Regions from separate parts of the Microbacterium sp. X-17 genome, predicted to be linked through region 2. Evidence: riboswitches for the same ligand, from Rfam matches in the RefSeq annotation. Region 2 holds a riboswitch; each other region holds the start of a gene.
The links. Region 2 has a riboswitch for thiamine pyrophosphate ahead of thiM (hydroxyethylthiazole kinase). Riboswitches for the same ligand answer to the same signal wherever they lie in the genome.

Region 1 (2,253 bases), on a different contig from region 2:
CGCCGTCCGGGCCCAGCACGACGACGCGGTCGACGAGCGGGAGCCACACGTCGACCCGGTGTTCCACGAGGACGAGGGTCGCGCCAGAGGCGTCCGCGGCGCGGCGGACGGCATCCCGCACCTCCACGACCCCGTCCGGGTCGAGGTTGGCGGTCGGCTCGTCGAGGAGGATCGCGCCGGGCCGCATCGCGAGCACGCCCGCGAGCGCGAGGCGCTGCCGCTGACCGCCGGACAGCGCGGTCGTGGACCGGTCGAGCGGCAGGCCCAGGCCGACGGCATCCAGGGCCGCGGCGACGCGCGGCCCGATCTCCTCGCGCGGGACGCCGAGGTTCTCGCACCCGAACGCGACGTCGTCCCCGACCCGCGCAAGCACCGTCTGATTCGCCGGATCCTGCAGCACGAGGCCGGCGCGTCCGCGAGCGGACGCGGGCGGCACCCCATCCACCAGCAGCGCGCCGGTCTGCTCGCCCTCGTCGTCGCCGCCGAGCACGCCCGCGAAGCCGTGCAGGAGCGTGGACTTGCCGGCGCCGGACGCCCCGAGCAGGAGCAGGCGCTCGCCCGGTTCGATCCGCAGGCTCGTGTCCCGCACCGCCCACCGATGGCGCGTCGCGTAGCGCCAGCCCCAGCTGCGCGCCTCGAGCGCCGCCGGCATCGGGTCAGACGCGCCGGCCCGCGTCGCGTCCCGACGCGAAGCGGTTCAGCGCGCCCGTCGCGGCGAGCCCGCGCGCGATGAGCCAGGATCCGATACCCGCGATGACCCCGCCGGAGACGATGCTCGACACGACGTACACGGTCGCGAACGTGGCATCCGAGCCGGGGTAGGAGAACACGAGGTCGTTGATACCGCACGCGAGGCCCGCGCCCGCGCCCGCCAGGATGGCGACCGGCAGACGCCACACGGCGTACGCGAACAGGAAGAACACGATCTCGGCGCCGAGGCCCTGGACAAGCCCGGACACGATCGTCAGCGGCCCCCACACGTTGCCGACGAGGGCCGAGATGGTGGCGGCGACGAGCTCCGCGTAGATCGCCGCACCGGGCTTTCGGACGATGAGCGCCGCAAGCACCCCGGCGACGAACCACGGTCCGTTCACGAGACCCTGGAGTCCGGGGAGAAGCGGCGTGAGGAGGGTTGCGGGCCCGAGGTACGCGACGTTCCAGACGACGAACAGGAGCGCACTGGCCACGGCGACGACGCTCGCGACCACGATGTCGACGACGCGCCACCGCCAGACGATGCGCGCGTAGGCGTTGCGCGGAGACGTGGAGACGGAATGCATGACTTCTCCTTCCTGCGCTGGCATGACCCAGATCAGGTTCGACGGTCGAAGCTTGATTGCTTCCTCTCAGCCCGGCACACCGGACTCCCGTGGTTGATGCGCATCAGTGTAATGGCTGCGCCACGGTACGGTACCGACATGACGATCGCCGGCCCGACCCCGCCGACGCGTCGCTCTCTCCGGGAGACCGGGGCGGTCGTCATCATCCCGCCGGCCGAGCCGCCGGCATCCGGCGCAGCGCTCTCCTGGGTCGACCCGGGCACGGTCGCGCGGCCGCAGATCACCGCGGCGATCGAGGCGAGCCCTTACGTGCCCGTCGCGCCGGACCTCCTGGCGAAGGCGCCGCGGCGCTCGCCCTGGCGCCCCGGGGTCCTCGTCCCGTTCGGGATCGTGCTCGCGCTCATCGCGGCGTATTGCACGACGACCCTGCTGTGGCCGTTGTCCGCGATCCCGCCGCAGGCGTCGGCCGTCGCCGTACAGCCGGTCGCGGCGACGGTCGCCACCCCCGCGTGGCCCGCGCAGGGCAGCGCCGCCGTCGCCGTGGAGGGCATCGGCGGGACGCTGTCGTCGACCGGCAACGCCTCCCCGATCGCGAGCATCACGAAGCTCGTCACGACGCTCATGGTGCTGGAGCGGATGCCACTCGCCGCGGGCGAGCAGGGACCGGCGTACCGGATGACGGCCGCCGACCGGGACGCCTACATCGGCTACCAGGACCGGGGCGAGTCCTCGCTCGACGTGCCGGTGGGCGGATCCCTCTCCGAGCTCCAGCTCCTGCAGGGGACGCTGATCGGCTCGGCGAACAACTACGCGCAGATCCTCGCCGACAGCATCTGGGCGAACGACGCCGTCTTCGCGAACGCCGCGTCGACGTGGCTCGCGGCGCACGGTCTGAGCGACATGCGGATCGTCGACCCGACCGGGATCGAGGAGGGCAACACGGCCTCCCCCGCCGACCTCGTCGCCCTCGCGC
Region 2 (2,253 bases):
CGACACCGCCGGCGGCGACATCGTGCTCACCGTGCGCTCGCTCACGCGTCCGGCGCCGCAGCAGCCGTGGCGCATCCTGCATCCGCTGCTCCGCGTCGCCCAGGTCGTGGCGCGGCGGCGGTACCTGCGCGCGCTGCGCTGACCCGCTCGGCGCCACGAGTGAGAGGATGATGGACCCATGCCCACCGTCCACCGCCCCGGCCTCCGCGTCGACTCCGGACTCACCATCCCCGAGTCCGAGCTGTCCTGGCGGTTCTCGCGGTCGTCCGGTCCCGGCGGCCAGGGTGTGAACACCGCCGACTCCCGGGTGGAGCTCCTCTGGGATGTGGCGGCCTCCGCCGTCCTCTCGACGGCACAGCGCGACCGGCTGCTCGATCGCCTGAGCGGCCGCATCGTGGACGGGGTGCTGACGATCACCGCATCCGAGCACCGCGCGCAGGTGCGCAACCGGGAGGCGGCGCGCCTCCGGCTGGCCGAACTCGTGGCCGACGCCCTCCGGCCTCCCGCGCCACCGCGACGCCCGACCCGGCCCACCCTCGGCTCCAGCCGACGGCGCCTGGAGGCGAAGAAGCGCCGCACGGATGTCAAGCGCCTGCGTCGGCCTCCCACGGACTGAGCCCGCACGCCTGTCGAAAGGAACGGGATGAGACCCCTCCGCTACGCCATCAACGTCACGCTCGACGGCTGCGTCCACCACGAGGCGGGCCTCCCGCCCGACGCGGACTCGATGCGCTTCTGGACCGCCGAGCTGGAGCGGGCCGACGCCCTGATCTTCGGCCGGGTGACCTACCGGATGATGGAGTCCGCGTGGCGCCGCCCGGCCACCGGCGCGTGGCCCGAGTGGATGGACGAGACGCAAGTCCCGTTCGCCGAGGCCATCGACCGGGCGAGGAAGCACGTGGTGTCCCGCACGCTGACCGAGGTCGACTGGAATGCCGCGCCGCTGACCGGCGACCTGCGGCACGCGGTCGAACGCCTCAAGCAGGAACCGGGCGAGGGCCTGTTCGTCGGCGGGGTGACCCTCCCCCTCGCGCTGGCGAACCTGGGCCTGATCGACGAGTACGTGTTCGTGGTGCAGCCGGTCCTCGCCGGCCACGGGCCGACCCTGCTCGCCGGGCTGCGCGAGAGCATCCGGCTCGAACTCGTGGAGCGGCGGGAGTTCGGCTCGGGGGTGACGGCGCTGCGGTTCCGGCCGGGGACGTAGTCCGGTGCTGAGCGGCGGCCCCGGCCGGTCCGCCGCCGCGCCCTCGCTAGACTGGCCGATGACGCGGGGTGCCTCCCTCTCCAGGGCTGGCTGAGAACACACCCGTCGAACCTGATCTGGTTAGTACTAGCGAAGGGACGTCATTCCATGACTTCTTCCTCCCCTGCCATCGACTCGCCCGAGTTCGGCGCCGCCCTGAGCGGGCTGCGCGCTCAGCCGCCGCTCGTGCAGTGCCTGACGAACATCGTCGTCGCCCAGTGGACCGCCAACGTCCTGCTCGCGGTCGGGGCGGCCCCCGCGATGGTCGACAACCCGCGCGAGGCGGCCGAGTTCGCGCCCATCGCGAGCGGCGTCCTGGTGAACCTCGGCACCCCGTACGACGACACCTCCGACGCGATGACCGCGGCCGCCGGCGCTGCGGCAGCGGCCGGGACGCCGTGGGTGCTGGACCCCGTCGCCGCGGGTGGCCTGCGCTGGCGCACCGGGCTCGCCCTCGAACTGCTGCGCTCCTCCCCCACCATCGTCCGCGGGAACGCCTCCGAGATCATGGCCCTCGCCGGCGGCGCCGGAGGCAAGGGCGTGGACTCGACCGACAGCCCGGAGGCGGCGCTGGCGGCGGCCCAGGAGATCGCCCGCACCTTCGGCACCGTCGTGGCGGTGAGCGGTCCCGTCGACCACCTCACCGACGGCGAGCGCACCGTCCGGATCGCCAACGGGCACCCGTGGATGACGCAGGTCACCGGCGTCGGCTGCGCCCTCGGCGCCCTGATGGCCGCCTTCGCCGGCAGCGCCGACCCCCTGACGGCGGCCGCCTCCGCGACCGCGGTGCTCACGGTCGCAGCCGATCGGGCGGCGTCCGTCAGCCAGGGGCCGGGAAGCTTCGCCGTGAGCCTGCTCGACGAGCTGGCCGCCCTGACGCCCGACAGCCTGGTCGCGGCGGTCCGCGTCGCATGACGGCGCGCCCGCCGCTCGACCTGTCCCTCTACCTCGTGACCGACACCCGGCTGTGCGGCGACCGCGGCGTCGCGTCCACGGTCGGCGAGGCCATC
Region 3 (2,253 bases), on a different contig from region 2:
GGCTCACCGCCGCCGCGACGACCCAGACGCCCAGGGCGACCACGAGGACCGGGAAGACCCACTGCCCCACGAACGCCGCGTGCGCCGAGAAGCCGAGGATGCTGGCGACCACATAGGCGCCTCCCGCCAGCACCGCGACGGCGAGCACCACCCACCCCGTGATGCGAACGGCCCGTGATCTACGCATGGTTATCTCCACATCCTCGTGCGTGTGCACCGAGCGTTCGAGGTCGGATGGGGATGAAACTACAACACAGATCGCCTGTTTGTTGGAGTTTCCACAGGCGGGAGCAACGTCACTTGGAGCGTCCAGAGCTTCCTCGCCCATGGAGGCCCTGCAGGCGCCAGGAGGTGTGGAAGTGGTGGAGGGGGCCGGGGCCGGCTCCCACGTCGAGGTCGTCGGCCGACGCGAGGCTGTCCGTGAGCCAGGCCTTCGTCGTGTCGAGTGCGGCGATCCAGTCGCCCAGGCGGGCGCGGTTCGTCGCGAGCGCTGCCGACAGCGAGCATCCGGTGCCGTGCGTGTTCCGTGTCGCGACCCGTGGGGCGGAGATCTCGTGGATTCGCCGGCCGGTCCCGAGCCTGTTCCCGGCATCGACGAGCGCGTCGGGCGAGGCGGGGCCGGCGAGGTGGCCTCCGGTGACGAGGACCGCGACCCCGGATGCCTCGGAGAGCCGCAGCGCCTGCCCGACCGCGGACTCCCAGTCGGATGCGCGCGGTTCGCCCGCGAGGACGGCCAGCTCGTCGAGGTTGGGCGTGATGACGTCGCAGCCGGACAGGAGTTCGCGGAGCGCGCCCACGAGGTCGCCGGAGCCCAGGTCCCCGCCGGTGCTGGCCTTCAGCACCGGGTCGAGCACGACGACCGGCGGGACGGTGCGCGCGAGCCACGCGGCCACCACGGCCGCGTTCTCGCGGGAGCCCAGCATCCCGATCTTGACCGCGTCGATCGTGACGTCGTCGCTCACGGCGTCGAGCTGCTCGGCGAGGAACCCCGCCGGCGGGGTGTGGATCGCGCGGACTTCGGTCGTGTTCTGCGCCACGAGGGCGGTGACGACCGCCATCCCGTAGCCGCCGTTCGCGGCGATGCTCTTCAGGTCCGCGTGGATCCCCGCACCGCCCGTGGGGTCGGTCCCGGCGATGCTGAGCACGCGGGGGATCATGGGCGGCCTTCCGTCGGGGGAGCAGCGTCACGATAACAGGCGATGTTGTAGGGTTTCGCGTATCCACACGGGTGCCCTCGCAAGGGCTGAGATCGGGCTGACGCGGCCTGCGACCGTTCGAACCTGTCCGGGTCATGCCGGCGAAGGAAGTAGGAGCCCTCGATGGGATCTGCCCGTTCTGCACACTCTCTGGCCCATCTGCACGACACGGAGCACGACATCCACGTGCCCGTCAGTCGGATCGCACTGGAGCCGTCGCCCGACGGCTCGGTCAACGAGCCGCTGACCGTGTACCGCACGGAGGGGCCCGGCAGCGATCCGGTCCGCGGGCTTCCGCCCCTGCGGGAGGGGTGGATCGCCGCCCGCGCGGACACCGAGACCTACCCCGGTCGCGACCGCAACCTCGAGGACGACGGGCGTTCTGCGCTGCGCCGGGGCGCGGCATCCGCGGAGTGGAAGGGCGTGAAGCCCCCGATCCGCCGCGCGAAGCCGGGGCGCACCATCACTCAGATGCGCTACGCCCGCGACGGCGTCATCACGCCGGAGATGCGGTTCGTGGCCCTGCGGGAGAACTGCGACGTCGAGCTGGTCCGCGCGGAGGTCGCCGCCGGCCGGGCGATCATCCCCAACAACGTGAACCACCCGGAGTCGGAGCCGATGATCATCGGCAAGGCGTTCCTCGTGAAGATCAACGCGAACATCGGCAACTCGGCCGTGACGAGCTCGATCGCCGAGGAGGTCGCGAAGCTGCAGTGGGCGACCACGTGGGGCGCGGACACCGTGATGGACCTCTCCACCGGCGACGACATCCACACCACACGGGAGTGGATCCTCCGCAACTCGCCCGTCCCGATCGGCACCGTGCCGATCTACCAGGCGCTGGAGAAGGTGAACGGCGACGCGTCCGCGCTCACCTGGGAGGTGTACCGGGACACGGTCATCGAGCAGTGCGAGCAGGGCGTCGACTATATGACCGTCCACGCCGGGGTGCTGCTCCGGTACGTGCCCCTGACGGCGGAGCGCGTGACCGGGATCGTCTCGCGCGGCGGATCGATCATGGCGGGATGGTGCCTGGCCCACCACGAGGAGAACTTCC

Region 1: it holds a riboswitch for thiamine pyrophosphate, as region 2 does, so the genes downstream of both, ABCS02_RS13750 (ECF transporter S component) here and thiM (hydroxyethylthiazole kinase) in region 2, are expected to answer to the same signal.
Region 3: it holds a riboswitch for thiamine pyrophosphate, as region 2 does, so the genes downstream of both, thiC (phosphomethylpyrimidine synthase ThiC) here and thiM (hydroxyethylthiazole kinase) in region 2, are expected to answer to the same signal.

Annotation. Positions count from the first base shown of each region.
Region 1 covers NZ_JBDHNI010000002.1:1,080,394-1,082,646, reverse strand. The annotation lists gene ABCS02_RS13755 (ATP-binding cassette domain-containing protein) at 1-652, opposite strand, end outside; gene ABCS02_RS13750 (ECF transporter S component) at 657-1,280, opposite strand; TPP riboswitch at 1,273-1,381, opposite strand; gene ABCS02_RS13745 (D-alanyl-D-alanine carboxypeptidase) at 1,419-2,253, shown strand, end outside.
Region 2 covers NZ_JBDHNI010000001.1:810,118-812,370, reverse strand. The annotation lists gene ABCS02_RS03970 (DUF1990 family protein) at 1-142, shown strand, start outside; gene arfB (alternative ribosome rescue aminoacyl-tRNA hydrolase ArfB) at 179-616, shown strand; gene ABCS02_RS03960 (dihydrofolate reductase family protein) at 644-1,204, shown strand; TPP riboswitch at 1,259-1,359, shown strand; gene thiM (hydroxyethylthiazole kinase) at 1,352-2,158, shown strand; gene thiE (thiamine phosphate synthase) at 2,155-2,253, shown strand, end outside.
Region 3 covers NZ_JBDHNI010000002.1:740,226-742,478, reverse strand. The annotation lists gene ABCS02_RS12030 (hypothetical protein) at 1-187, opposite strand, end outside; gene thiD (bifunctional hydroxymethylpyrimidine kinase/phosphomethylpyrimidine kinase) at 297-1,145, opposite strand; TPP riboswitch at 1,215-1,323, shown strand; gene thiC (phosphomethylpyrimidine synthase ThiC) at 1,320-2,253, shown strand, end outside.